DNA from 4 places in the Ensifer sp. ENS03 genome. Region 1 is predicted to be linked to each of the others. Evidence: predicted binding sites of a transcription regulator. Region 1 holds the regulator's gene; each other region holds the start of a gene.
The links. Region 1 encodes PhoB, which activates phosphate uptake and scavenging genes when phosphate is short. Its sites were predicted from a motif close to TGTCATNNANCTGTCAT; they were not measured.
Positions count from the first base shown of each region.

Region 2: a site for PhoB is predicted at 3,519-3,535, ahead of IB263_RS11875 (DUF1045 domain-containing protein). Genes of this name have one in related genera too.
Region 3: a site for PhoB is predicted at 3,155-3,171, ahead of IB263_RS21715 (putative 2-aminoethylphosphonate ABC transporter substrate-binding protein). Genes of this name have one in related genera too.
Region 4: a site for PhoB is predicted at 4,994-5,010, ahead of IB263_RS05600 (PhoX family phosphatase). Genes of this name have one in related genera too.

Region 1 is NZ_JACVAV010000001.1:457,020-464,183, reverse strand. Features, by position in the region: gene IB263_RS02325 (hypothetical protein) at 1-54, opposite strand, end outside; gene apaG (Co2+/Mg2+ efflux protein ApaG) at 53-445, shown strand; gene IB263_RS02315 (Hsp33 family molecular chaperone) at 518-1,507, opposite strand; gene argF (ornithine carbamoyltransferase) at 1,806-2,723, opposite strand; gene IB263_RS02305 (aspartate aminotransferase family protein) at 2,828-4,027, opposite strand; gene IB263_RS02300 (GcrA family cell cycle regulator) at 4,449-4,970, shown strand; gene phoB (phosphate regulon transcriptional regulator PhoB) at 5,040-5,723, opposite strand; gene phoU (phosphate signaling complex protein PhoU) at 5,926-6,639, opposite strand; gene pstB (phosphate ABC transporter ATP-binding protein PstB) at 6,690-7,164, opposite strand, start outside.
Region 2 is NZ_JACVAV010000002.1:1,048,721-1,055,884, forward strand. Features, by position in the region: gene IB263_RS11855 (ureidoglycolate lyase) at 1-436, opposite strand, end outside; gene uraD (2-oxo-4-hydroxy-4-carboxy-5-ureidoimidazoline decarboxylase) at 533-1,036, opposite strand; gene puuE (allantoinase PuuE) at 1,036-1,965, opposite strand; gene IB263_RS11870 (NUDIX domain-containing protein) at 2,159-2,620, shown strand; gene IB263_RS11875 (DUF1045 domain-containing protein) at 2,617-3,420, opposite strand; gene IB263_RS11880 (PRC-barrel domain-containing protein) at 3,646-4,035, shown strand; gene IB263_RS11885 (FAD-binding oxidoreductase) at 4,094-5,236, opposite strand; gene mnmD (tRNA (5-methylaminomethyl-2-thiouridine)(34)-methyltransferase MnmD) at 5,276-5,992, shown strand; gene IB263_RS11895 (trimethylamine methyltransferase family protein) at 6,159-7,164, shown strand, end outside.
Region 3 is NZ_JACVAV010000006.1:284,985-292,148, forward strand. Features, by position in the region: gene IB263_RS21700 (2-aminoethylphosphonate--pyruvate transaminase) at 1-122, shown strand, start outside; gene phnA (phosphonoacetate hydrolase) at 138-1,400, shown strand; gene phnY (phosphonoacetaldehyde dehydrogenase) at 1,411-2,865, shown strand; gene IB263_RS21715 (putative 2-aminoethylphosphonate ABC transporter substrate-binding protein) at 3,228-4,250, shown strand; gene IB263_RS21720 (putative 2-aminoethylphosphonate ABC transporter ATP-binding protein) at 4,337-5,518, shown strand; gene IB263_RS21725 (putative 2-aminoethylphosphonate ABC transporter permease subunit) at 5,521-7,164, shown strand, end outside.
Region 4 is NZ_JACVAV010000001.1:1,139,462-1,146,625, reverse strand. Features, by position in the region: gene IB263_RS05620 (phytanoyl-CoA dioxygenase family protein) at 1-269, shown strand, start outside; gene IB263_RS05615 (MOSC domain-containing protein) at 316-1,167, opposite strand; gene IB263_RS05610 (HD domain-containing protein) at 1,348-2,004, opposite strand; gene IB263_RS05605 (DUF2339 domain-containing protein) at 2,011-4,890, opposite strand; gene IB263_RS05600 (PhoX family phosphatase) at 5,086-7,098, shown strand.

The DNA.
Region 1 (7,164 bases):
GAAACCATCTTGCTGTAGAATACCCTGAAAGACCTGAAGCAAGGTGATGCCCATGTATCGCGCTTTGACCCGCGACATAGAAGTTACGGTGGAGCCGTACTATCTCGAAGAGCAGTCGGATCCCGATGATGGCCGCTATGTCTGGGGCTATCGCATCGTCATCTCAAACCACTCGGACGCGTCGGTGCGGTTGATGACGCGCTACTGGCACATTACCGATGAGAACGGGCAAGTCGACGAGGTCAGCGGTCCGGGCGTCATCGGCGAGCAGCCGCTGCTCAATCCCGGCGATACCTATGAGTATTCGTCCGGATGCCCTCTGGATACGCCCTCAGGCGTCATGTTCGGCCACTACAGCATGGAATCGGAAGGCGGAGAGACCTTCAACGTTGCCATCCCCGCCTTCTCGCTCGATTCACCCGGGCTCGTGCGCACCCTGAACTGAAGCCAATCCGGAACAGCGCGTCCTTCGGACTAGCGTCGCTCTAAATCGCGGCCAGTCGGCCGGAGGCGCCCGCTACTGCGGGCGCACCTCGCTTGCTTCGAAGCGATAGGTCGTCGAGCAGAACTCGCAGGTCACCTTGACTTCGCCATCGTCGATGGTGCTTTCGAGGTCGTCCGTGCTCAGGTTGGACAACACCGACTGAAGCTTCTCGCGCGAGCAGCTGCAGCGGTCGTAGACCGCCTGCGGTTCGTAGACGCGGACGCCGCGCTCGTGGAACAGGCGATAGAGCAGCCGCTCGGTTCCGACCATCGGATCGGTCAACTCGTCCATGTCGATCGTTTCGACCATCACCTTGGCTTCGGCCCAGAGATCGTCGTCACCGAACGCGCTTTCACCATCATCACCATCACCGCCGGAAAGGTCGGGCTGGCGCATGCGTTCCGGCGCTTCCGGCAGGAACTGGGCGACCATGCCGCCGGCGCGCCAGCGATGGCGCGGCTTGCCGTTTTCGTCGCGATCGAGAAGCTCGGCCACGCCAAGGCGCACCTTGGTCGGGATCTGCTCCGACTGTCGGAAATAGACGCCGGCGATTTCTTCCAGCGTCGCTCCGTCGAGCGCAACGATCCCCTGGTAACGCTGGGTATGGGCGCCCTGGTCGATGGTGAAGGCGAGCACGCCCTTTCCGAGCAGCTCGTGCGAAAGGGTCCGGCCGTCCTTTTCGGCAGCGGCAAGCGCTTCCTGATCGTAGCGGGCATAGGCGCGCACGCGATCCGGCGTCGAGAAATCAGCGACCACCAGATCGACAGGGCCATCGCCCTGAGTCTGGACGATCAGCTTGCCTTCAAACTTCAGCGAGGTCCCGAGCAACACGGTGAGTACAACGGTTTCAGCAACCAGACGCGCGACCGGAAGCGGATAGTTGTGGCGCTCGAGGATTGCGTCCAGCATGGGGCCGAGCTGCACGGCGCGGCCGCGCACGTCGAGGCCTTCCACCTGGAAAGGCACGACGTGATCGTCACCGGCAAAGTCGAACTCACCAAGCCCTGGCGTCATGTCAGTCATGTCTTGCTCCTTGCCTTCAGCCACCAAGCTGCACCAGAGATATTGCTATCCCCGCGCAACGTGCTCGCTGTCTCAGTTGATCCCGCGATAAACGGATTGTCCACCAGGTATGTGCCGCCGCCATAGCAACGCACCACCTCGACGGTTGCGCGCTCACTACTTTCAGGAGCGCCCGTATGCCGCCTAAATCGTGTCGCACGTGGACAATGTCAAGTGCGGTGAACACGCCCCTATATGGCGCACGCTCGGCGGAGCGCACTGAAGCCTCTTCGCCGTCGCGCGCGACCGGGCAGCCGGCTCAGACGAGCCCCATGCACCAGGCAATGACCGACTTCTGTGCGTGCAGCCGGTTTTCCGCCTCGTCGAAGACCACCGACTGCGGGCCGTCGATCACCTCGTCGGTGACCTCTTCGCCGCGGTGCGCCGGCAAGCAGTGCATGAACAGCGCATCGGAGGCCGCACGCTTCATCAGCGCTTCATTGACCTGGTAGGGCTGGAAGACGTTGTGCCCGCGGGCGCGATGTTCCTGGTTCATCGAGATCCAGGTGTCGGTCACGACGCAATTGGCGTCGGCGACGGCCTGTTCGGCGTCATGACACAAAAGGACCTCGCCGCCATTGTTGCGCGCCCAGTTCAGGAACTTGTCCTGCGGCTCGGAACCGAGCGGCACGGCCATGTTCATGCGGTATCCGAAGCGGGCAGAACCTTCGATCAGCGAATGCAGCACGTTATTGCCGTCGCCGGTCCAGGCAATCGTCTTGCCCTTTACCGGACCGCGATGCTCCTCGAAGGTCAGGATATCGGCCATGATCTGGCAGGGGTGCGTATCGTCGGTCAGGCCGTTGATGACGGGGACCGTCGCATGCTCGGCCAGTTCCAGAAGGCGGCGATGGTCGGTGGTGCGGATCATGATGGCGTCGACGTAACGCGAGAGCACCTTGGCCGTGTCGCCGATCGTCTCGGCGCGGCCGAGCTGCATTTCGGTGCCCGACAGAAACAGGGTTTCGCCGCCGAGCTGGCGCATGCCGACATCGAAGGAAACGCGGGTGCGGGTGGAGGGCTTTTCGAAGATCATCGCCAGCATCTTGCCGGCGAGCGGCTTCTCGGCAGTTCCGGCCTTGGTCGCCGCCTTTCGGACGCGCGCATCGTCGATGATCGTCCGGAGGTCGGCGGCCGTCATGGCCGAAAGATCGAGAAAATGTCTGGTGCCTGCCATCGTACTCGGTTCCTGTCTGAAAAATCGGTCCCTGGTGCGGCACGCTATCGACGTGCCCGCACGGAGGTCATTCTAACGCCTTAGTCGGCCCTGGGTCGCTACCTTCAGGCCGCGGCGTTGCCGCTTGCCTTGCGAACCGCCTCGGCGGCGCGTTCGATACGTGCGAGCCCCTCGCGCGCCTCTTCCGCCGTCACGGTCAGCGGCGGCAGAAGACGCAGGACATTTTCGCCCGCCGGCACGGCCAGGAGCTTTTCGGCGCGGATTTCCTTCAGCAGATCGGCCGAAGGGCCCTTCACCTTGATGCCCAGCATCAAACCGTCGCCGCGGATGTCCTCGATGACATCAGGGAAACGGTCCTTGAGCGACGCAAGGCCCTGGCGGAAGACCAGCGCGACATCGCGCACATGCGTCAGGAATCCGTCGGCCAGAACGACGTCGAGCACGGCGTTGCCGACGGCCATGGCCAGCGGGTTGCCGCCATATGTGGAGCCATGCGTGCCCGCCACCATACCAGATGCGGCTTCCTCAGTCGCGAGGCAGGCGCCGAACGGGAAGCCACCGCCGATACCCTTGGCGACCGCCATGATATCCGGACGGATATCCGCCCATTCATGGGCAAACAGCTTGCCGGTACGGCCGACGCCGGTCTGGACCTCGTCGAGGATCAAGAGCAGGCCGAACTCGTCGCAGAGCGCGCGCAGTTCCTGCATGAACTCCTTGGTCGCCGGACGGATGCCGCCCTCGCCCTGGATCGGCTCGATCAGGATCGCTGCGGTTTCCTCGGTGATCGCATTCTTGACCGCGGCGATGTCGCCGAACGGAACCTGGTAGAAGCCCGGCGCCTTCGGCCCGAAACCTTCGATGTATTTCTGCTGACCACCGGCGGCGATCGTCGCGATCGTGCGGCCGTGGAAGGCGCCTTCGAAGGTGATGACGTGGAACTTCTCCGGGTGGCCCTTGGAGAAGTGGTAACGCCGTGCCGTCTTGATGGCGCATTCCAGCGCTTCCGCGCCCGAATTGGTGAAGAAGACCTTGTCGGCAAAGGTCACCGCCGTCAGCCGGCGGCCGAGGCTTTCCTGGCCCGCAATTTCATAAAGGTTGGACAGGTGCCAGACCTTGTCGGCCTGCGCCTTCAGCGCTTCGACCAGGTGCGGGTGCGCGTGGCCGAGCGAGTTCACGGCAACGCCGGCACCGAAATCGAGATAACGCGTGCCGTCTTCAGCGATCAGCCAGGCGCCCTCTCCTCGCTCGAAACGCAACGGCGCGCGCATGTAGGTATCGTAAAGCGGCGTGGTTGCAGTCATGCGAGGCTCTCCTTCACTCCAGATCGACATCGATCCCGCGCCTCACGCGGGCCGATAAAAATCAAAAATGCCGCCTTTCGGCGGCGCAGGCACTATTCCCATTTCGCGCTGCAATGTCAACAAAACCAAGCCTTGCAGCGCAACATGAAGGGTCGATTCCTGGCAGCAGAAAAATCGTCCGGGAGGGCTTGCAAAAATGCAACGCTGGCCGAGCAAGTTGGGGAAAACTACGAAATCGATTCGGCCTGATTCCCGGGACTCTTGCCACAGAGTCCAGCGGTCAGTACGTTAACATTCAATTACTAGACGCATGCGGCGGACCTAGTCACCAAAAGAGTTATCGCGTTTGCAACCCCGGGGTTTAGCCGGGGTGCGGTGAGGGATTCTGCCATCCCCAACGCTGAGAACGGAGAGTGCAGAAATGAACTGGACTGACGAGCGGGTGGAGAAACTGAAGAAGCTTTGGTCCGAGGGCCTGAGCGCAAGCCAGATCGCGGCACAGCTCGGCGGCGTCAGCCGTAACGCTGTCATCGGCAAGGTTCACCGCCTGAGCCTGCCAGGTCGCGCCAAGGCCGGTGGCAGCACCACGACGGCGGCCCGTCCGAAGCGCCCGACTTCGGCACCGCGCGCGCCGAACTACGCTTCGCGCGTTTCGACCCGCCCGGTTGCACGCGCGGCCGGCGCTGTCGTTCTCAAGGAAGAAATCGAAGTCGATCTCGTTGCCGAGCAGGATTTCAGCACCCGCACCGACGTTGTCGTGCCGATGTCGCGCCGCCTCGAGCTGACCCAGCTCACCGAGCGCACCTGCAAGTGGCCGATCGGCGACCCGCTGAAGGAAGAGTTTCACTTCTGCGGCAACGATTCCCCGGAAGCCTCGCCTTACTGCACCTTTCATGCGCGGCTGGCCTACCAGCCGTCGGGGGAGCGCCGCAGGGCTCGCTAAGAAGCTGGACCGCATTGATAAAGGAAGGGGCCGATCGGCCCCTTTTTTTGTTGGCGACGTTCAGACCGCTCAGCTTTCGAGCGAATAGCCGGCGCCGCGAACGGTGCGGATCACGTCGGGCATGTTCGAGAAGTTCAGAGCCTTGCGCAGACGACCGACATGCACGTCGACGGTTCGCTCGTCGACATAGATGTCATGCCCCCAGACGCCATCCAGAAGCTGCGAGCGAGAGAAGACGCGGCCCGGCGAGGACATGAGGAACTCCAGAAGACGGAACTCGGTCGGGCCGAGGCGCACCTCGCGGCTGCGGCGATGAACGCGGTGGGTCTCGCGGTCGAGTTCGATGTCGCCGCAGCGAAGCAGCGTCGAGAGCACCTCGGGCTTTGCCCGGCGCAGCATCGCCTTGACGCGCGCCATCAGCTCCGGCGTCGAGAAGGGCTTGACCACGTAGTCGTCGGCACCGGTCGCCAGACCCCGGACGCGCTCGCTTTCCTCGCCGCGCGCCGTCAGCATGATGATCGGCAGACGTTCGGTCTCCGGACGCTGGCGCAGCCGACGGCAAAGTTCAATGCCGGAAACACCGGGCAGCATCCAGTCGAGGATAAGCAGGTCGGGCAGCCGCTCCTGAAGCCGGATCTCCGCCTCGTCGCCCCGCAGGATCGTATCGACGTCGAAGCCCTCGGCTTCCAGATTGTAACGCAGCAGAACGCTCAGCGCCTCTTCGTCTTCGACTACGGCGATTTTTGGCAACATCAGGTAACGTCTCCTTACCGCGGGCGGCCTTTGGACTCATCGGCCCGGCCGGCGCTCAGACACTCTAAATCTGGAGCACATCCGCCGTTTTCAAAGGCGGGGCGAAAACCGCATGCTTCAGATACAGGAATTCGGGGCCGCGACCGAAGCCGCGACCGGATCAGATTTCAAAGGGCATGCATGCTTACGGCGCGCTTGGCGCTCAGTCGTTGACCGAGCCCAGCGTCGACGTGGTGTCATCCTTCGGACGCTCGCCTTCCGGCTGAGCACCCGTCGCCATGTAATAGATCGTCTCAGCGATATTGGTCGCGTGGTCGCCGATGCGCTCGATGTTCTTGGCGCAGAACAGAAGATGCGTGCAGGGCGTGATGTTGCGCGGATCTTCCATCATGTAGGTCAAGAGCTCGCGGAACAGCGAGGTGTAGATCGCGTCGATCTCCTCGTCACGCTCGCGGATGCTGTTGGCCTTTTCCGGCGAGCGCGAGGCGTAGACGTCGAGCACTTCCTTGAGCTGGACGAGAGCGAGCTCTGCCAGATGCTCGAGGCCACGGGCGAGCTTGCGCGGAATGCCGGAGCCGGCGACCGCGATCACGCGCTTGGCGGTGTTCTTGCCAAGGTCGCCGACGCGTTCCAGATCGGAGGCGATGCGGATCGACCCCATGATCTCACGCAGGTCGGCGGCGACCGGCTGACGCTTGGCGATCGTGACGATCGCCTTCTCACCGATCTGGCGCTCGGCGTCGTCGAGGACGGTGTCGTCCGAGATCACCTTCTGTGCGAGAGCCAGGTCGGAGTTGACCAGCGCGCGAACGGACTCGGCGACCATCTGTTCGGCGAGGCCGCCCATCTCCGAGATGCGGCGCGTCAGGTACTTCAGTTCTTCGTCATAGGCGGACATGATATGCATGGACATGATCGTCGATCCTTACGGGCGCTTTGCAGTTACTGTTGCAGCCTTATGCGGCCTCAGCCGAAGCGGCCCATGATGTAATCCTGGGTGCGCTGGTCATCCGGATTGGTGAACATCTTGTCTGTGTCGTTCTCCTCGACGAGATTGCCGAGGTGGAACATGGCGGTGCGCTGCGAAACGCGGGCGGCCTGCTGCATCGAGTGGGTCACGATGACGATCGTGAAGTTCGTGCGCAGCTCGTGGATGAGCTCTTCGACCTTGGCGGTCGCGATCGGATCGAGAGCCGAGCACGGCTCGTCCATGAGGATGACTTCCGGGCTCACGGCGACGGCACGTGCGATGCAGAGGCGCTGCTGCTGACCACCGGAAAGGCCGGTGCCGGGCTCCTGCAGACGGTCCTTTACCTCGTTCCACAGACCGGCCTTCTGCAGGCTGGTCTCGACCACTTCGTCAAAGTCGGCCTTGGTGCGGGCAAGTCCGTGAATCCGCGGACCGTAGGCGACGTTGTCGTAGATCGACTTCGGGAACGGG
Region 2 (7,164 bases), on a different contig from region 1:
GCCCTTCGCGGTCGACGATGAGGAAATCGCTGACGGCGCCGACGGACATCAGCGGGTGGTGCCAGACATTGCGGCCGTAGTTGACGCCCTGCCGGCCGTTCGCCTGGAAAACGCGCGGCGTGCCCGGGCGCCCGTCCTCGTCGTCCGCCACCACGACGAGCCATGGGCGGTCGTCGAGCGGCGAAAAGCTCTGGCTGCCGAGCGGGTGGCGCTCCATCATCGTCACCGAATAGGGGAAAGACCGCGGCTGGCCGCGGAAGATGTTGATGATGACATTGGCGCCGTCGCCGACGACATCGGCACGCGCAAGACCGTGGAAACGTTCCGTGTTGCCGCCGTTGATGTGGCGCATCGTTGCCGGATCGGCTTCGATGATGGTGCCGAAGGGAGCGAAGGCCTCGCGTGTCAGCGGTTCGATTTTGAGCAGGCGCGACATTATGCGGAGACCTCGCAAGACGATTTTGCGCTTGCGGATGTCCGATCCAGTTCGAGGGCCCTCCTCATGAGCGGGGACAGGCATCGAACGGTTTTGTCAGGCATTTTCGTCTCCAGGAATCATCGACTGCAGGCGCAGGCGGGCGATTTTCTCGACCTGTGCGCAAGCGGTTTCAAATTCCTCTTCGGGCGAATTGTCAATGCGGCTTTGGAAGGAGGCAAGAATTTGCCCCTTGGTCAGCCCCTTCACCGCGATGATGAAGGGGAAGCCGAATTTTTTCGTGTAGGCGTCGTTGAGCGCGGTGAAGCGCTCATGCTCCTCTGGTGTCAGCCGGTCGAGGCCGGCAGACGCCTGCTCCGCCGTCGAGTCCGCCGTCAGCTTACCGGCGATCGCCAGCTTGCCGGCAAGATCGGGGTGCGCGCGCAGCACCTGCATCTTCTCGCGCGGCAGCGCCGTGCGAAAGGCCTGGCAGAGCGCCGAATGCACCGTGCCCGCCGTCAGCCCGGTCGCCGCGGCTCGGTCGTAGGCGCGTTCGGCAACCCAGGGCGAGTGCTCGAACACGCCACCGAAACGGGCAACGAAGGCATCACGGTCGGTCATCAGAGCGCCCCTTCCGGCTTGTGGTGCTGGTACCAATGGTTGGCGATGTCAATGCGACGCGGCACCCAGACCTTGTCGTGCGACATGACGTAGTCGATGAAGCGAGCGAGCGCAGCAGCGCGGCCCGGGCGGCCGACGAGACGGCAGTGAAGGCCGATATTCATCATCTTGGCGTCGCCCTGGCGACCTTCCTCGTAGAGCACGTCAAATGTGTCCTTGAGGTAGCTGAAGAACTGGTCGCCGCTGTTGAAGCCCTGCGGCGTCGCAAAGCGCATGTCGTTGGCATCAAGCGTATAGGGAATGATCAGGTGCGGCTTGTCGGCCGAAAGACCCGGCACCCAGTAGGGCAGTTCGTCGGCGTAGCTGTCGCAGGAGTAAAGGAACCCGCCCTCCTCCAGCACCAGCTTCAGCGTATTGGCCGAAGGCTTGCCCTGGTAGATGCCGAGCGGCCGCTCGCCGGTGAGCTCCGTGTGCAGGCGGACGACCTCGCGGATATGCTCGCGTTCGACCTCTTCCGGCACGTCCTTGTATTCCAGCCAGCGCAGACCGTGGCTGGCGATTTCCCAGCCGGCTTCCTTCATGGCAGCGACCGCTTCCGGATTGCGCGCCATGGCCTGCGTCACGCCATAGACGGTCAGCGGGACGTTGCGGCTGGTGAACATGCGCCACAGCCGCCAGAAGCCGGAACGGGCACCGTATTCGTAGATCGATTCCATGTTGAGGTTACGCTGGCCAGCCCAGGGCTGCGCGCCGACAATTTCCGACAGCAGGCACTCGGACGCTGGATCGCCATCGAGAATGCAGCTTTCGCCGCCCTCTTCGTAGTTCAGCACGAACTGCACGGCGATGCGCGCATCGCCCGGCCAGTTTGCCTTCGGCGGATTGCGGCCGTAGCCAACGAGGTCGCGCGGATACTTAGTCTCAGACATCAAATCACCCTTCGAATTTTTAGGAACGGTATCACCGCCGACCGGATTGTCGATACCGAAATGACGTGAGGCAGGGCAGCGGCAGCGCCACGGCCCTGACGGAAATTACCAGAAAAATTCGGCTGAGCCCGAGGTTGAGAGATTTTTCGAAACAGCGTTGAATGGATCGGCAAGGACAACGGCCCTCATCGAGATGAAATCCTACATTCAAGCGCTCCGCGAAAAAGTCGGTTCCGGCCTGCTTCTCTGCCCGTCAGTGGCGGCCGTCATTGTCGATTCCGACGGCCGGGTCCTCTTGCAGGAGAAAGCAAGTGGCGAAGGCTGGAGCCTGCCGGCCGGCGCGATCGAGCCGGGCGAGACGCCTGTCGATGCGGTCATCCGCGAGGTTATGGAGGAAACCGGCTATCCGGTCTCGGTCGAGCGGATACTGGGCGTCTTCGGCGGAGAAGCGTTTCGCTACACCTACCCGAACGGCGACCCCGTCGAATATGTGGTTACCCTCTATCGATGCCGGATCGTCGGTTCCCAGCAGCCGATCACCGATGGCGAAACGAAGTCGCTGCGCTACTTCGCGCCGGCGGACATGCCGGACCTCGGCCTGCCCTATCCGAAAGCGCTGCTCTTTGCAGCTTCGCCCGCGTCCGTTTCCGGTTAGCGCTGCGCCATCAGCGCAGCGACGATCAGCGGCAGCGGCCGGACCGCGCCTTGCGGCGCCAGCGACGGGTCGGCGGCGGCCCGCTTCGCCCGCTCTGCGCGCGTGTTCGTCGAGATCTTGCCGAGCGGGTGCTGCGAATGCACCCGCATGGGTGCGCCCGTCTCCTGCTCGACAAACAGCGCAAGGCTGCCGATCGAAAGCGGTTTTGATAGGCAGGACTCGAACAGGTCACGAAGCGGCGCCTCGACCCGCCGCATCGCGTCTGGCGCAAGCGGACCGGTCAGCATCATGTGGAAACAGTATTCGTCCATCACATGCGGATCGCCCCAACGGTGCAGGTTGGAGAACTGTGGCGCGGTCAGCCGATCCGGATCGGAGCGCTCGATCTCGTCTTCGCTGAGCGGCGCGCGGAAGGCGTCGAACTCCTGGACGACGTTGGCCGCAAGCAGATGCATGGCCGTGCTCGGCACCTGCGGCATCAGCCCGAAGCATCGGCCGATGCGGGCGACCTCCAGGCGATCGATTTCGAACGGAGTCTGGGCGCCGGCAAAATGCATCAGCGCCTTCAGAAGCTTCGGTTCCGTCATGTCCGGATGCAGGCGGAACGGCGACATCATCACCGCATGAAAGCCGAAGCGTCGCGGAACCGCCGTGTGATAGGCGACATCCGCGGCGCTCAAGCCCGCGACCGACGGCAATTCGGCAGGTTCCCCGGAATAGACATTGCGCCCCAGCCAGCTTGCAGCGGTCGCGGAAAGCGGGTCGGCCATCGGCGGCGTAAAACAAATGGCATAGCGCATCGGCTGGCTCCGGGTATCCGTCAGCGCAGGATGAGCAATAGCTGCGGTTTTCCGCCCTCACCCCGACTTGTCCAATGGCCGCGTCTTAGGTGATTTGCGTGACAGATTGACGAAGTCGGCCGGGGATGAGCGCGGCAGCGGTCCGAACGTCGCCCCTCGTCTTTCGGAACCATCCGGGCCATCGCCCGTTCCTAAAAGGTACGAAAACAAGGATGGAGAAGAAGCGTGACCTATCACAATGCGAACCTTCAGGACGCCCGGATCAAGGAGACCCACGACCTGATCGCAAGCGACAAGGTTGAAGGCACCAGGGTCTATGGCCCCGACGACAAACACATCGGCTCGATCGAGCGCGTGATCATCGAGAAGCGCAGCGGGCGCGTCGCCTATGCGGTGCTCGGCTTCGGCGGTTTTCTCGGCCTCGGCGAAGACCACTATCCATTGCCTTGGGCAAAGCTGACCTATGACGAGAAGCTCGGCGGCTATCGCACTGATGTGACTCGCGATCAGGTCGAAAACGCGCCGAAATATCACGGCACCGAAGAATACGACTGGAACGCGGAAAACGGACGCCGTGTCTACGACTACTACGGCGTGCCGCCCTACTGGATGTAATGCCTGACTTTCGATCTTTCGGGTCCCGCCGCGGGCGGGGCCCTTCGCATGTCCGGCCCTAAAGATGTTTCTCGCGAAGTGCGGCTATGTGATTCCGGCAGAAGAAAGAATCGGGAATATCGATCGCCGGAGAACCGGCGATCTCTTCGACGACGAAACGCGCCAGGCGGTGTGCGATGCCGAAGCTCACCTTGAACCCGCCGGTCAGGACCGAGACGTTCGGATGGTCCGGATGTCGGCCTGCCATCGGCTCGCGCCCCGTCGCTTTCGGGCGCAACCCTGCCCATCGCTCCACCACCTCGGCACCTGCCAGGCGCGGCGCGAGCGCTACGGCGCGCCGAAGCAGCTCATCCAGCTGCTCGTCCGTCGACAGGGGATCGGCAAAACTGTTTTCGCTGGTGCTGCCGACCGCCACATGTCCGTCGTCATGCGCGATGATGTAAACGCCGTCGGCAAAGATCACCGGAAGCGCCGGATCGATCTCCGCCCGCAGCAGTGCCGCCTGCCCCTTGACAGCCGTGCCGCTCGTTTCCGCCAGCGGCACCGACACGTCGTCGATCAGTTGAAAACTGCCGACGCCGGCCGCGATGATGCAATCCTCGAAATCGATCCGGGTGCCATCGTCGAGTTCGGCCCGGCCGCGTTCCGGCTCGATCCGGCGCACGCCCCTGCCCTCGTCTAAATAGGCGTTCGGTGCCTGCAGGAGCGCTGTGCGGAGCGCAGCAAGCATGCGACGCGGCGAAACCCGTGCGGCGAGCGTGTCGAAGACCATGCCATGCGCCGCCGCGGCAGCACCCGGCCAGCCCTCAGGCCCGTCGTCCTTCACGTGCCAGTGGAACTGCCTGTCGGCCGCGCGCCAATGGCTCCGTGCATCCTGCTCGTGCCGGAGGGCGATATCGCGCAGGTGAGGCTTGGCAAGCGGGATCAAACGACCCGTCCGCCGATAGCCGGTCGAAAGCCCTGTCTCCGCCTCGAGCGCCGCTATCTCTTCCTCGAGCGTCACAAGCGCGTCGAATTGGAACTGTTTCTTATCGTTCCAGCGATCCGGCATATGCGGCATGAGCGCGCCCAAAAGGCCACCGCTGGCGCCTGCGCCGATCGCTTGTTGCTCGGCGACCCGCACGGCCATGCCCCTGCGCGTGGCGCAAATGGCGGCCCACAGCCCCATGATGCCGCCGCCGACGACCAAAAGCTCGCTCATCGATTGACCTTCTCCGGCCGGCGGATTATCGCCTTGGCCATGACAGGATCCGCAGACCCGATCGAGCCCCCGGCGCACCAGAACCTTGATTGGCACGAGGGCGATATGCCCTATTCCCGGGAGTTTGGCGATCACTTTTATTGCCGCACCGACGGGCGGCTGGAGTGCGGCCACGTCTTCCTGTCGGGCAACGGCCTGCCCGATCGTTGGGTCGGTGCGGGCACCTTCCGCATCGGCGAACTCGGCTTCGGTACCGGGCTCAATTTCTGCGAGACGTGGCGCCAGTGGAAGATGACCGCGGCCGCTGGCGATCAGCTGCAGTTCGTGTCCTTCGAACGCTTTCCGATGGCGGCCAAAGAGATTTCGCGCGCCCTCAGCCATTGGCCGGAGATCGACACGGAGCGCCAGGCGCTGGCCTCTCGCTGGCCGGCCGAGCCTGATGGTGACGTCCAGATCGACTTTGGTGACGGCGTCAGCCTCACGGTCGTCTGCGGCGCGGCACTCGGCGGCGTCGCCCGCGCGGAAGACCCGTTCGAAGCATGGTATCTCGACGGCTTCGCGCCGTCGCGCAATCCCGACATGTGGTCGGAGGAACTGATGCGGCTGGTCTTCGAAAAGACCACGCTCGGCGGCAGCTTCGCCACCTATGCCGCCGCCGGCTTCGTCCGACGCAATTTGCAGGCCGCAGGCTTTGCCGTCGAGAAGCGCAAGGGTTTTGCCGGCAAACGCGAGATGTTGCGGGGCGACCGACCCTAGCGCTCGTCGCGATTGCGGCCTGTCTTGAACGGTTGCGCCACCCGACTGCAGAAATGCGTCAGCGCAAGCGTTTTACTCCACAAGAGAACTGAACTGTCGCAAATGGCGGGCCATCGCCGTCTCGAATCTGCGACACACTCCCCATCGGCAACACGGTGGGTCTTTCATGAACGACGATCAGTTTCCCGATGCACCAACCGGCGACGCAACCTCGACGCCGCTGGAGCGCCGACGCCGCCCGGGCGGGCGCAGCGCCGAGCGTGTGCGCAAGTCTCCCGGCGGGAAATATCTCAATCTTGTCAATACGCTGGCGAAATCCACCGTACTTTCGGATGATGCGCTTGAATCGGTGCATGAGGCATCGCTGACGATCCTCGAAGAGATCGGCATGGACGTTATCCTGCCGGAGGCGCGCGAGCGGATGAAGGCGGCTGGCGCCGACTTGACGCCCGGCACCGACCGGGTGCGCTTCGACCGCGGCCTGATCATGGACATGATCGCCTCTGTTCCTCCGGCCTTCACCATGCACGCCCGCAACCCGGCCCGCAATGTCGCGATCGGCGGCAACAATCTCGTCTTCGCCCAGATCGCCAGCGCGCCGTTCGTCGCAGACCGGGACGGCGGCCGCCGCACCGGCAACCAGGAAGACTACCGAAAGCTGGTGAAGCTCGCGCAGTCCTATGACATCGTCCACACGACCGGCGGCTATCCGGTCGAGCCGGTCGACATCCATGCCTCGGTGCGCCACCTCGATTGCCTCTCCGACATGGTGAAGCTCACCGACAAGGTGTTCCACGTCTATTCGCTGGGCAAGCAGCGCAACACCGACGGCATCGAGATCGCCCGCATCGGCCGTGGCATCACGATGGAGCAGATGGAGCGCGAGCCGTCGCTCTTCACCATCATCAACACCTCCTCGCCGCTCCGGCTCGACGGGCCGATGCTGCAGGGCATCATCGAGATGTCCTCGCGCAACCAGGTGGTGGTCGTCACGCCCTTCACGCTCGCCGGCGCCATGGCGCCGGTGACGATCGCCGGTGCGCTCGTCCAGCAGAACGCCGAAGCGCTCTGCGGCATCGCCTTCACCCAAATGGTCAGGCGCGGCGCACCCGTGATGTATGGCGGCTTCACCTCCAACGTCGACATGAAGACCGGAGCGCCCGCCTTCGGCA
Region 3 (7,164 bases), on a different contig from region 1:
TGGACGAGCATGTCATGCGCCGCGTGGTCGAGGCCGCCCGCAACTCACTCTCCGAAATGGGTGTCGACAGCGCCGCTCCCCCGGCCGTCGCCCTTGAAGAACGTCGCCGTCTCGCTGCCTGAACTGAGGAAATTACGATGAACAAGATGTCCAAGATCACCGTTACCGCCAACCGTCGCACCTATCCCTGGCCGAATGTCCCGGCCATCGCCATCTGCCTCGACGGCTGCGAGCCGGCCTATCTCGACGAAGCCATCAAGGCCGGGCTGATGCCGACGCTCGAGCGCATCCGCAAGACCGGGACGGAGCGCACCGCGCTCAGCGTTATCCCGAGCTTCACCAATCCGAACAACCTTTCCATCGCCACCGGCCGGCCGCCGGCGATCCACGGCATCTGCGGCAACTATCTCTACGAACCGCAGACGGGTAACGAAGTGATGATGAACGATCCACGCTTCCTGCGCGCCCCGACCATCTTCAAGGCTTTCTACGATGCGGGTGCGAAGGTCGCCGTGGTGACGGCGAAGGACAAGCTCAGGGCGCTGCTCGGCCACGGGCTGAAGTATGACGAGGGCAGGGCCATCTGCTTCTCGTCTGAAAAGGCGGACAAGACGACCGAGGCGGAAAACGGCCTCGACAATGCCTCGGCCTGGCTCGGTCGCGCCGTACCGGAAGTCTATTCGGCCGATCTCTCCGAATTCGTCTTTGCCGCCGGCGTCAAGCTGCTCAAGGAATTTCGGCCGGATGTCATGTACCTGACGACCACCGACTATGTGCAGCACAAATATGCGCCGGGCGTACCCCAGGCGAACGCCTTCTATGAGATGTTCGACAAGTATCTGACCGAACTCGACGCGCTCGGCGCGGCCATCATCGTCACGGCCGACCACGGCATGAAGCCGAAGCACAAGGCGGACGGTTCGCCGGATGTCATCTACGTGCAGGACCTGCTAGACCAATGGCTCGGCAAGGACGCCGCGCGCGTCATCCTGCCGATCACCGACCCCTATGTCGTGCATCACGGCGCGCTCGGCTCGTTTGCCACGGCCTATCTGCCCGAAAGCGCGGACAAGGAGGAGATCATCGAGCGGCTGCAGGCGATCGAAGGCATCGACGTCGTGCTCTCCCGCCCGGAAGCCTGCGTACGCTTCGAGCTGCCCGACGATCGGATCGGCGATCTCGTGCTGATCTCCTCGGAAAACAAGACGCTCGGCACCAGCGAACATCGCCATGATCTGGCGGCGCTGAACGAACCGCTGCGCTCGCATGGCGGCCTGACCGAACAGGCGGTGCCTTTCATCGCCAACCGCAAACTGCCCGAATTGCTGACATCCGCGTCGTTGCGCAATTTCGATGCGTTCTACTACGCGCTCGTCGCAGCCGCCCAGACAACGAACTAGGGAGGGAGCGATGACCAAGGTGGAAACAGCATTTTCAATTCGCCACGAGCCCATGCGGATCGCCGGCAAGACAGTCGATACCGAAGGGCGCATCGAGGTGCGCTACCCTTTCAACGATGCGGTGATCGGCACGGTGCCTGCGGGCAGCGCCGAGCATGCGCGCAAGGCCTTCGAGATCGCGGCCGCCTACCAGCCGAAGCTGACGCGTTACGAGCGTCAGCGCATTCTGCTCAAGACCGCGGATCTGCTCGTTGCCCGCAAGGAGGAGATCTCTGATCTGATCACGCTGGAGCTCGGGATCTCCAAGCAGGACTCGCTCTACGAGGTCGGCCGCGCCTTCGACGTGCTGACGCTCTCGGGCCAGATGTGCATTCATGACGACGGCGAGATCTTCTCCTGCGACCTCACACCACACGGCAAGGCGCGCAAGATCTTCACCACGCGCGAACCGCTCAACGCCATTTCGGCGATCACGCCGTTCAACCATCCGCTCAACATGGTGGCACACAAGGTCGCGCCGGCGGTTGCGACGAACAATTGCGTTGTGCTCAAGCCGACAGAACTGACGCCGATGACGGCGCTTATCTTCGCCGACATTCTCTATGAGGCCGGCCTGCCGCCGGAAATGCTCTCGGTCGTGACCGGCTGGCCCGCCGATATTGGCATGGAGATGATCACCAATCCGAACTTCGACCTCATCACCTTTACCGGCAGCGTTCCAGTCGGCAAGCTGATCGCGGCCCACGCCCACTACAAGCGGCAGATCCTGGAGCTCGGCGGCAACGACCCGCTGATCATCCTCAACGATCTGTCGGACGACGATCTCGCAAGAGCCGCGGATCTGGCCGTTGCCGGCGCGACGAAGAACTCCGGCCAGCGTTGCACCGCTGTGAAACGCATCCTCTGCCAGGAGAGCGTTGCCGACCGCTTCGTGCCGCTGGTGCTCGAGCGAGCGAAAAAGCTGAGGTTCGGCGATCCGATGGACCGGGCGACGGACCTTGGCACGGTCGTCCATGCCAAGGCGGCGGAAGTCTTCGAGCGGCGGGTGCACCGGGCAGCGGAAGAAGGGGCGGAGATCCTCTACGATCCCGGCCGTAAGGGCGCCCTCTTGCCGCCAATCGTTGTCGACCGCGTTAAGCATTCGAGCGAACTGGTGATGGAAGAAACCTTCGCGCCGATCATACCGATCGTGCGCGCGCCCGATGATGACGACGCGCTGATCGCGCTCTCGAACTCAACCGCCTTCGGCCTTTCTTCCGGCGTCTGCACCAATGACTTCCGGCGAATGCAGAAATACATCGCCGGGCTGAAGGTCGGCACGGTCAACATCTGGGAAGTGCCGGGTTACCGGATCGAGATGAGCCCCTTCGGCGGCATCAAGGATTCCGGCAACGGCTACAAGGAAGGCGTCATCGAGGCGATGAAGAGCTTTACCAACGTCAAGACATTCTCCTTGCCATGGTGATCTCAAGCGTTTCCCCCGCTGATTCACCCCTCTGGGAGCCGCCATGGCGGCTCCCTTTTTATTTGCTCCCGCAGCGTCGCGGGGCTCTGCGCGACGCGCAATCTTAGATCTGCTCCTTCATCCGGCAGATTGTGCGAAATCGTATCGAAACCTGCCGCCGCCTTGGTCAAGCGCGGTTTCCATGCCCAGTTCTGCGGCAGAACATCCATAGTTTTTTTCTTCTAATCGATAAGAATAATAAATTTTACTTACAGGAAACCGCTGCGCAGAATGTTTCCCGAAGCCGATCACAACAGGGCAACGACAAGATTGTCCGCCGCGCTTCCCCGGTTTTACCAGGACCTCAGAGGAGAACTTCAATCATGAACAGACGCATGCTCTTTGTGCTTGCCGGCGCCGTTTCCGCTGTGCTTCCTGCCATCGCTGCCGCTGAAACGCAGCTCACCGTCTACACCGCCGTCGAAGCCGTCGACCTCGACCGCTACAAGGCGACCTTCGAAAAGGCCCACCCGGACATCAAGATCAACTGGGTGCGCGATTCCACAGGCGTCATGACCGCCAAGCTGCTTGCAGAAAAGGACAATCCGCAGGCCGATGTCGTCTGGGGGCTCGCTGCAACCTCGCTGCTTCTCTTGAAGACCGAAGGCATGCTGGAACCTTACCAGCCCAAGGGCGTCGAGACGCTCGACCCGAAATTCGTCGACAAGGACACGCCGCCGAGCTGGGTCGGCATGGACGCCTATGTCGCGGCTCTTTGCTACAACACGGTCGAGGGCGAAAAGCTCGGCCTCAAGCCGCCGACGAGTTGGAAAGACCTGACGAACCCCGAATACAAGGGCCACGTGGTGATGCCGAACCCGGCATCCTCGGGCACCGGTTTCCTCGACGTCTCCGGCTGGATGCAGATGTGGGGCGAGGAGAAGGCCTGGGACTACATGGACAAGCTCCACGAGAACATCTCCGCCTACACCCATTCCGGCTCCAAGCCGTGCAAGATGGCAGGCGCCGGTGAAGCCGTCATCGGCGTGTCCTTCGAGTTTCCGGGCGCCAAGGCCAAGAGTGCCGGTGCACCGATCGACATCATCTTCCCCGCCGAGGGTTCGGGCTGGGAGGCCGAGGCAACCGCAATCATCGCTGGCACGGCAAACCTCGAAGCCGCAAAGACGCTCGTCGACTGGTCGGTCACCAAGGAAGCGAACGAAATGTACAATGCCGGCTATGCCGTCGTTGCCTATCCGGGCGTCGCCAAGCAGGTCGAGCACCTGCCCGACGACATCGCTTCCCGGATGATCGTCAACGACTTCGAGTGGGCCGCAAACAACCGCTCTGACATCCTCAAGGAATGGCAGAAGCGTTACGACGCCAAGTCTGAACCGAAGAGCTGAGCCTGATCGGCCGGGCGCAGCGCCTTCGCGCTGCGCCCCATCGCATTTCTCGGAAAGAAAATCCCTCAAGCCAGCGGAGCTTGCAGATGAGGCATGCCCTGTCGATCGAACCGACGCCCACCAGCCGTCAGCACTTCGCCGATGACGCGGCCGCGGAGCCGGCCCCCTACTTGCAGATCTCGGATCTCTGGAAGACCTATGGCGATTTCGTCGCGCTTCGCGACATTTCGCTGTCGATTGCCAGGGGCGAGTTCGTCTGTTTTCTCGGCCCGTCCGGCTGCGGCAAGACGACGTTGCTGCGAGCCATCGCCGGTCTCGACCTGCAGACGCAAGGCACCATCCTGCAAGACGGCCGCAATATCTCGACGCTGCCGGCTTCTAGCCGCGACTATGGCATCGTCTTCCAGTCTTATGCGCTCTTTCCCAATCTGACGATCGAGCAGAACATCGCCTTTGGCCTGGAAAACACCGGCCGATCGAAGGCGGGGGTCGCATCCCGGGTCGCCGAACTCTTGGAAACGGTCGGCCTTTCGGCGCACGGCAAGAAGTATCCGGCCCAGCTTTCCGGTGGCCAGCAACAGCGCATCGCGCTTGCCCGCGCCATCGCCATCTCGCCGGGGCTATTGTTGCTCGACGAGCCGCTGTCGGCACTCGACGCCAAGGTTCGCGTGCACCTTCGCCATGAGATCAAGGCGCTGCAGAGAAAGCTCGGTGTGACGACCATCATGGTGACGCACGACCAGGAGGAGGCCCTCGCCATGGCCGACCGGATCGTCGTCATGAACCACGGCGTCATCGAGCAGGTCGGCTCGCCGACCGAAATCTACCGTCATCCCGAAACGCTGTTCGTCGCCGACTTCATCGGCGAGACCAATCAGTTCGAAGCCCGGGTTCTTGGAGATGACGAAGTCGAGATCGGCCACTCCGCCTTTTGCTGTTCGACGGAGGATTTTTCCGCCGGCCATGCGGCAACGGCGGTCGTCCGCCCGGTCGACATCATTCCCCACGGAGCCGATGCCCATGCCGTCAACGCCAGCGACCGGCCGGCCACACCGCAGAACCTGATCGATGCCGAGGTGCGCGAGATGGAGTTCCTCGGCATGTTCTGGCGCACGCGCCTGACGGCCCCGCGTCTCGGCGAGCGCACGCTGGTTGCCGACTTCTCCGTCAACGCGGTGAGACGCCTCCGGATCGAAACCGGCGGCGCCATCCAGGTGGAGATCCCGCGCGAACGCCTGCTGCTCTATCCGAGGGGGGCTGGACGATGAACATGGTTCTGGAAGCACCCCACCTTCCCCTGATCGGCAAGCGGCTGCGCCAGGAATCCTCCAAAGACGACCGCATCAAGCTCGGCTTCATGGCGGTCATCGGGCTATATCTGGTCGTCGCGCTTGGCGCGCCGCTCTTCGTCATGCTGTCGAAGTCGCTGTCGACCTACCGGTTCGAGCTTTCGGCTTTCGAGTTCCAGGTGAGCGACGAGACGGGGGCGAACTGGGGGCCGGTCGTCACCGCCGAAGACCTGAACCGGGAACTCGGGGCGGTGACGGAAGCCGAGCTTTCCAGCAGTTCCGACGGACGGCTCGCGGCCACAAAATTATTCCCGGATTTCAAGTTCCGCAGCCCCGTTCACTACCGTATTCGCGGCACGAACGACGATGCCGCCTTCCTGGTCGGCTCCACCCTCGAAAAGGGGACTGAGTGGCGGGACTATGATTCCGGTACCTTCCGGCGCGTCGTGCTGCGACCCGCGCGCGCTCTGGGTTTTACGAACTTCACGACCTATTTCTCGACGCCGGCGCTTGCGCAGTCGATCTACAATTCCGTGCTGATGGCGGTGATCAGCACGGTGTTCACGATCTCGGTCGCCTTTGCGCTTGCCTACGGCCTGACGCGCAGCTGCATGCCGCTCAAAGGGCTTTTCCGCGGCATCCTGACGATCCCGATCCTGGTGCCGTCACTCTTGCCGGGCATTGCACTCGTCTATCTCTTCGGCAATCAGGGCATCTTCAGGGATTGGCTTTTTGGCTATTCGATCTACGGGCCGATCGGCATCGTCATCGGCTCTGTTTTCTTCACCCTGCCGCATGCCTTCCTGATCATCCTGACGGCGCTCTCGATTGCCGATGCTCGCCACTATGAGGCGGCCGCATCGCTCAAAGCCAGCAAATGGCGGACCTTCACGACCGTCACGGTGCCCGGCGCGCGCTTCGGCATCGTCTCTGCGGCCTTCGTCGTCTTCACGCTTGTCATCACCGATTTTGGCCTGCCCAAGGTGATCGGCGGACAATACGGCATGCTCGCCGTCGACATTTACAAGCAGGTGATCGGCCAGCAGAACTTCGAGATGGGCGCGGTCGTTTCCGTCATCCTGCTGGTGCCGGCGGTGCTTGCCTTTTACGTCGACCGGCACATGCAGAAGCGGCAGGTAGCGCTTCTGTCGGCGCGCGCCGTGCCCTATCAGCCGAAGCCCAATGCCCGCATGGACGGTCTGTGCTTCACCTTTGCCTGCTTCGTCAGCCTCTTCATCCTCGGCATGATCGCCATGTGCCAGATCGCAGCGGTTGTGAAGTTCTGGCCCTATGACCTGACGCTGACAGCCAAGAATTTTGCCTTCGACCTGATGGACGGTGGCGGCTGGGCCGCCTATGGCAACTCGATCCGGCTCGCGCTTTTGACGGCACTCTTCGGTTCGATCGTCGTCTTTGCCGGCGCCTACATGGTGGAGAAGGCCGATGGCTTCCGCTTCGGCCGTGGCCTCTTTCACTTCCTGGCGATGATGCCGATGGCGGTGCCCGGCATGGTGCTCGGCCTTGCCTATATCTTCTTCTTCAACAACCCGGCCAATCCGCTGCACCCGATCTACGGCACGATGACGATCCTCGTCGTCTCGACCGTGACGCACTTTTATACCGTC
Region 4 (7,164 bases), 680 kb from region 1:
TGATGATCTTCAACAGCCTGCTGGCCCACGGCGTGCGGCCCAATCATTCCGATGGCCGCGTGCGCATGGCGCAGTACATTTCGATGCATCCGGCGGAATGGGGCAATGTCGCCGAGCGCGAGGAACGGGTGCGCCTGTGGCGCGAGCTCGACCATCCGAAGCGCGACGCCTTTCCCGGCGACCCGCGCGAATGGGAAAAGCACAACGCCTCCCCCGCCAGCCTTTCGGATCTGGGCGCCAAGCTTCTCGGTATCACGCCCTGGGCTTGATACCGAGAAACGCGTGAGATCGTTTCCGTCCGGAATTGCTTCTGAACTAAGCCGAAGCACGCACCTTCATCGGCCAGCGCTCGCCGCGTCGGCCGATGATCTTGACCTCATCGCCGAGCTTCACGGTGCCTTCGCTGCGCGGCACCGCATTCCAGCCGAAGAGCACGCCGGTCACGCGGCGGTCGGCCGACATGCGCTTCTCCGCCAACCCCTGGATCGGATTGCCGCCGATGCGCTCGCCGGTGATCTGGTCCTGGGTCGTCATGATGCAGCGCGAGCAGGGTTTGACGAGATCGAAGCGGATGCCGCCGATCTCGACGCTCTCCCAGAAATCCTCCTCCCAGGCTTCATCGCAGTCGACGAGGATGTTGGTGCGGAACCGTTCCATGCCGACCGGTTCCTGGCCCTTTTCGGCGAGCGTCCGGTTGAGATCGGCAAGCGAACCCGTGGTCGTGATCAGGATCGGAAAGCCATCGGCAAAGCCGACGGGTGCGGCCGCTCCTGCCCATTCGGCGCCGACGAGCCGTTCGGCCGAGGCGTCCATATGGGCGAGCCTGACCGGGCGGCCGAACCATGAAGAGAGAACCTCGTCCGTCGTTTCATCCGACACGGCGGCATCGACCTCGCTGCCCCAAACGACGACGTTCAGACGACGGTCCGGATCGAAGCGGACGGAGATCTCCCGCTCACCCATCCTCAGGTGCACGCCGCCATCGATGTGGCTCGCCTCAACCTGCGCCAATGTCTGCAGTTCGCGCTGGGTGATAAAGCGCCCATCCGGCTGGATCAGCATGAAACGCCGGTCACCCTCGACGCCGTCGAGATTGACCGAGACCGTCTCGCGGGCAATCGCGCGACCGCTCTTCAGCGGATGAATGTTGAGGCCGGTCACCTTCATGGACAGTTCCTTCCATCTTCAAAAACTGATTCAAGCGCCTGACGATCCGATTCACCGGGCGGCTGCAATCCGTTGAAAGGCCTAGATCATTTCTCGGTTTGATGGAAACGGAGAAATGTTCCGGTGCAATCGGCGCGGCACAATCGCTCGCAGAAAAGCGCCCCACGCCCTTCCCGGCAACTAGATTTCATCCAGCATCATGGCGAGCACGTCGCGTAGCCGCTGCTCACGCTCGTGAGCCAGACGGCGGCCGGCCTCGGTCTTGAACCCGTCAGCGAGCCGGAAGAGCTTGGTCTCGAAATGATCGATGGCGAAGGCCTTGTCATCGAGCGCCCGCGCCTCAGCCAACGGATCGAGCGGGTCGTAAAGGCCGCTGCCCATGCGCCCGGCGATGTAGAAGCAGCGGGCAGCGCCGACCATGCCGATCGCATCCAGCCGATCGGCATCCTGAAGGATCTTCGCCTCCAGGGTTTCCGGCGGGATGTTCGCCGAGAAGCTGTGCGTCAGGATGGCGTGCGCCACCGCGGCAATCTCATCCGTGCCCCAACCGAGATCTTTCAGAATGCCCGTCGCCTTTTCGGCCGCCAGTCGTGATGCCTGCGTGCGCAGGGGCGAGTTCTTCTCGACCGAGACGCAGTCATGCAGCAGCACCGCGGCGGCGAGCAAACGCGCCTCACTGCCCTCCTCCGCCTGGATGCGGGCGGCATTCTTCCAGACACGGATCAGATGTGCGGCATCGTGCGAGCCGTCATCGGCGGCGAAGGCATGCGGCAGCAACGCCGCCGCAAGTTCCTCATGCGGCGCGAAGGCGGCCGCGAGTTTCGAAATCTCTGTCATGATGTCCTATTGCTGTTCGGCAGGCTTTGCCGGCGCCGTCGGTGCAGCGCCAACGCCGGACAAGATCTTCTGGTAGAAGAGCCCTATCCCGATCAATACCCCGCCAAGGCCGATGAAGGACAGAGCCCGCAGGAAACCTTCGAGGTTGGACATGTCGATCAGGAACACCTTCAGCACGGCAACGAAGACCAGAACGGCCGACGCGATGCGGATGCTCTTGGCATGGAAGCGCGAGCCGAGCACCAGCAGCAGCACGCCGAGCAGCAGCCAGACGACCGAATAGGTGTAGGTCTCGCCCTGCAGAAAGCCCTTCCAGTCCGCGATGTTTTCCCCCTGCCAGACACGGCGGACCGTGAGGCTCGCCCAGGCGAAAGCAAGCACCGCGCCGCTGACCGCAAGTGCCATGACATAGGGCAAGGGCCGCTTGTCGCGTGCATACCAGGCGAGCCCCGCATAGCCGAGCCCCGGTAACAGGTAACCGATCAACAGCAGGTCGAAGAACGGGATGCGCCCCAGCAGTTCGCCGCTGAAATAGGGGTTGAGGCCGAGGAGATGCGCCGAAAGCACCGACAGCATCGAGAGCACGCCGAGGCCCATGCCGCCGTAGCGGAAGACCGGGCTCGGTGATTTCATGTCGAGGCTCATGAAGATCGCCGAGGCGCCGATTGCCAGCAGCGTGTAGATCGACTGCTCGCCGAGGGTCGGCACCGCGCTGTCGAGCACGCCGCCGTTCATCGCATGACGCACCAGGATCGCGAGCGTCAACAGCACGAAAAGGCTGGCAAGCGCCTGCAGCAGGTTGCGCACGCGCGTGCCTGGCCAGGATCTCAGGAAATAGGCGGAGCCTGCAAGCAGCACGGCGGGAATGCCGTAGCCCGGCAGCAGCGCATTGAAGACGGGCGTAGTGCCGAGATTGCCGGCACCGACGATCGTCGGCTCCCAGGCGATGCGCCCGAGTACGACGACGGCCGCTGCACCAGTCATCCACGGAAGAATCGGCCAGGTGCGGATCCGCGTGGCGAGCGCATAGGCCGTGCCGAGCACGGCGATCGCAAGCGTCGTGACCAGCCCGTCCGTCCGGGCGTGGAGGGCAAGCACGAGAAAGGTGAAGGAGCCGGCCACCAGCAAGCCGGCCGCCGTATCGCGCGCCATCGCCTCGCTTTCGCGGCGGTAGAGCCAGTCCGCAAGCGCCAACAGCGCCGCCCCGGCGACGAGCGAGAACAGGCCGTGCGGCAGGTCGAAGGAATAGTTGCCGGTCATCAAGAACGACATCGCGACGAGCGCGACCGGAACGACCGCGGCGATGCCCGCCCAGAGTGTCGAATATTGCGGATGGGCGACGAGCCGGCGCGACAGCACGAAACCGCCGAGTGCGACGAACAGCGCCGCAAGCAGCATTGCGGTGATCATCGCGGTGCGCCCGGGCAGGACGACTGCCGGAAGAGCGTCGGCCAGCGAGGGATCGAGATAGGCGAGCACGCCGCTCAGCGCCGTCAGGCTCCAGACGCCAGCAACAGCGCCGACCGCTGAAAGCACGGCGGGATAGACTGCCGTTGTCCGCCAGGCGCCCAACGCCGCCAGCGCCGCAACGACAACTGCAAACTCCGCCACCGGAAAGCGGACCGCATAGACTGCCGGGCTGATGAGGAGGAGCGCAAGCATGGTGACGACGATCGCGGCCGAAATGGAGATTGCCGCGTGCGGTGGAACGAACAGGCGTTCCCATGGCCCGACGACGGCCCGGGGTCGGGTTGTCGCTTCGGTCGGCTCCAGCATTTCGGACCCTTCAGTCGCATCACGCACTTCGCGCGCTTCTGCCACTGGCTCCCGTTCGATGGCGGCAGGCCAGATAAGTCCGATGCCGGCGATCATCACAAGTAGGACGAAAGCGACCGGCCGTGCTTCGAAGGGCGATGCCGCAGCGACATAGGCAAGGCCCCAGAGCCCTATGCCAACATTGGCAAGCGTCGGCACTACGGTCCATCGGCGCAGCCGCGATGCAAGCAGGGTCGCGAGCCAAACGATCGCGAGGAAGCCGAAAAGAACCCAGGGGCGCGGTTCGTTGCTCGAAACCAGCGCCGGCGTGATCAGCGAGGCAAGCAGGCCGAGGCCAGCGAGCGCCTGCCCATGCAGCAGCGACAGACCAACCGTGGCGAGCGAAATCGCCGCCAGGAGAACGAAGGCCGTGCCCGTGCCGATATAGTCGTAGATGCCATAGGCGGCATAGGCGACCCCGAAGAGGGTGACGGCACCGGCCGCCGTCAGGATGCCGGGGATCATGGCGTTCTGGAATTCGTTGGCGATCACGGGCACCGCGCGCCGACGGATGACCTCGCCTGCCGCCATCAGCAGGAGGCCGAACAAGGCAGCAAGCGTCAGGCGAACCGCCGGGCTCAACAGCCCGGCATCGATTGAATACTTGACCATGAAGACGCCGCCGAGCGCCAACGCGATGCCGCCAACCCAGACGGCCCAACGGGCGCCGAGGCGACTTTCCAGGCTTTCGGTCTGACGGGGTACGGTTGCGACCGGCTGCGGTGCTTCCGTGCTGGCAGCGATCGTCTCCTCGCCCTCGATTTTGGCCGCGGCTCCTTCCGCATCGCCGAAAATCCGCGCGCCCTCGCGCGCACTGGCCGAGAAGGCGGCAGCGGCATCGTCCAGCGTCTCTGGCTCCGGCGTCTCCGACATGGCCGACAACTCGTCCGCAGCCGCAAACGCCTCGGTCGCCGTTTCAGCCGGGGCGCCTCCCCCCGGAGCGGCCTTCAGCGCCACGACCTCCGCCTTGAGGGCGGCGAGTTCGGCACCAAGACGCTCGGTCGTCCTTCGGTTGCCGAGATAGGCGGACAGGGCCAGAATAAAGGCAGCTAAAGCAATAAGTTCGAACATACTTTCCCCTGGCAGTCGCAATCGCCGGCGCGCGCAACCATACAGACTTTTATGCAAGCGCCAAATCTATAGACGGCCGAGCGCTGTAATCTCTTCACGGAAATGTCGCAGAACTGTCATGGGGCAGCTGGTACAGGCGGATGAACACCGCTGCCTTGCGCGGTGGTTTCCATCGTTCAACCAGGAGACCCGATCATGGACAAGCATCTCGCCCAGACGGAAGAGACCGAATTCAAGACGCTGACGGAACGCAGGGAAGAGCTGGAAGATGTCGGCCACAACTGTTCCGCCAATCCGACGATGGGCGACATCATCCACCGCCGCTTCTCGCGCCGGTCGTTCATCGGCGGCTCGCTGGCAGTTGCCGCGATCTCGACCACCGTCAGCCCGCTCGCTCTCCTGACCGCCGAAGAGGCACGCGCCGAGGAGGGTTCGCGCTTCGACTTTACCGAGATCGAAGCCGGCGTCGACGAAAAGCACCATGTGGCCGAAGGTTACGATGCCGACGTCCTGCTTCGCTGGGGCGACAAGATCTTCGCCGACAGCCCGGAGTTCGACCCGAAGAACCAGACGGCCGCTGCCCAGGAAAAGCTGTTCGGCTACAACAACGACTATGTTGGCTTCATCCCGCTCGACGGCAGCGCCGACCACGGCCTGCTCGTCGTCAACCACGAATACACCAATGCCGAACTGATGTTCCCGGCCTTCGCCAGCGTCGTGAAGGAAAAGGTGACGAAGGACGGCAAGGAAGTCGAGGAAGAGAAGGTCGTTCTCGGCGAATACAGCAAGGAGCTGGTCGACATCGAGATGGCCGCACATGGCGGCACGATCATCGAGATCCGCAAGGTCGACGGCAAGTGGCAGCCGGTTCTCGACGGCAAGAACAACCGTCGCATCACCGTCAACACCGAGATGCAGATCACCGGCCCGGCCGCCGGTCACGACCGCCTGAAGACGCCGTCCGACCCGACCGGCAAAAAGGTGTTCGGCACGCTCAACAACTGTGCCGGCGGCGTCACCGCCTGGGGCACCTACATGATGGCCGAAGAAAACTTCAACGGCTATTTCGGCGGCGAGATTGCCGAGGACCATCCGGAATACAAGCAGCTGAAGCGGCTGGGCGCACCGGGCGGCCAGTATGAATGGGCGTCCTTCTACGACCGTTTCGACGTCTCCAAAGAGCCGAACGAAGCCAATCGCTTCGGCTGGATCGTCGAGGTCGACGCGCTTGATCCGACGTCGGTGCCGAAGAAGCGCACAGCCCTCGGCCGCTTCAAGCACGAAGGCTGCGAATCGATCGTCAACAAGGACGGCCGCGTCGTGCTCTATTCCGGCGACGACGAGCGCTACGACTATGTCTACAAGTTCGTGACCAAGGGTACTTTCAACCCTGGCGATCGCGCCGCCAACATGGACCTCTTCGACGAGGGCACGCTCTATGTCGCCAGGTTCGACGAAGACGGCTCCGTCACCTGGATGCCGCTGACGCACGGCGAAGGCCCGCTGACCGAAGCCAACGGCTTTGCCTCGCAGGCGGACGTGCTGATCAACACCCGTCTTGCCTCCGACGCGCTCGGTGCCACCAAGATGGACCGTCCGGAAGACGTTCAGCCGAACCCGAAGACGGGCAAGGTCTACGTGATGCTGACCAACAACACCAAGCGCAAGGCCGAAGAAGTCGACGCGGCCAACCCGCGCGCCAAGAACGCCTTCGGCCACATCGTCGAGATCACCGAGACCGACGGCGACTTCGCGTCGCTGAAGAGCCGCTGGGACGTTCTCTTGAAGTGCGGCGATCCGAGCGTTGCCGAGGTCGGCGCTTCGTTCTCGACCGCCACCACCAAGAACGGCTGGTTCGGCATGCCCGACAATTGCGCCATCGACACCGATGGCCGCCTCTGGGTATCGACCGACGGCAACAACGAGAAGGACACCGGCCGCACCGACGGCATCTGGGCGATCGACACGGACGGCGCCGCCCGTGGCACGTCGAAGCTCTTCTTCCGCGTGCCGGTCGGCGCCGAAATGTGCGGCCCCTGCTTCAACCCGACCTCGGACACATTCTTCCTCGCCGTCCAGCACCCGGGCGACGCCGGCCTTGCAACTTACGAGACGCCGGCCACCCGCTGGCCGGACTTCCAGGACGACATGCCGGTACGTCCGGCTGTCGTCGCCGTAACGAAGCAGGGCGGCGGCCGCATCGGCTGATCAGGACTGCGATTACAAAGAGGAACGCCGCGCCATTCTGCGCGGCGTTTCTTGCTTCCGACATTG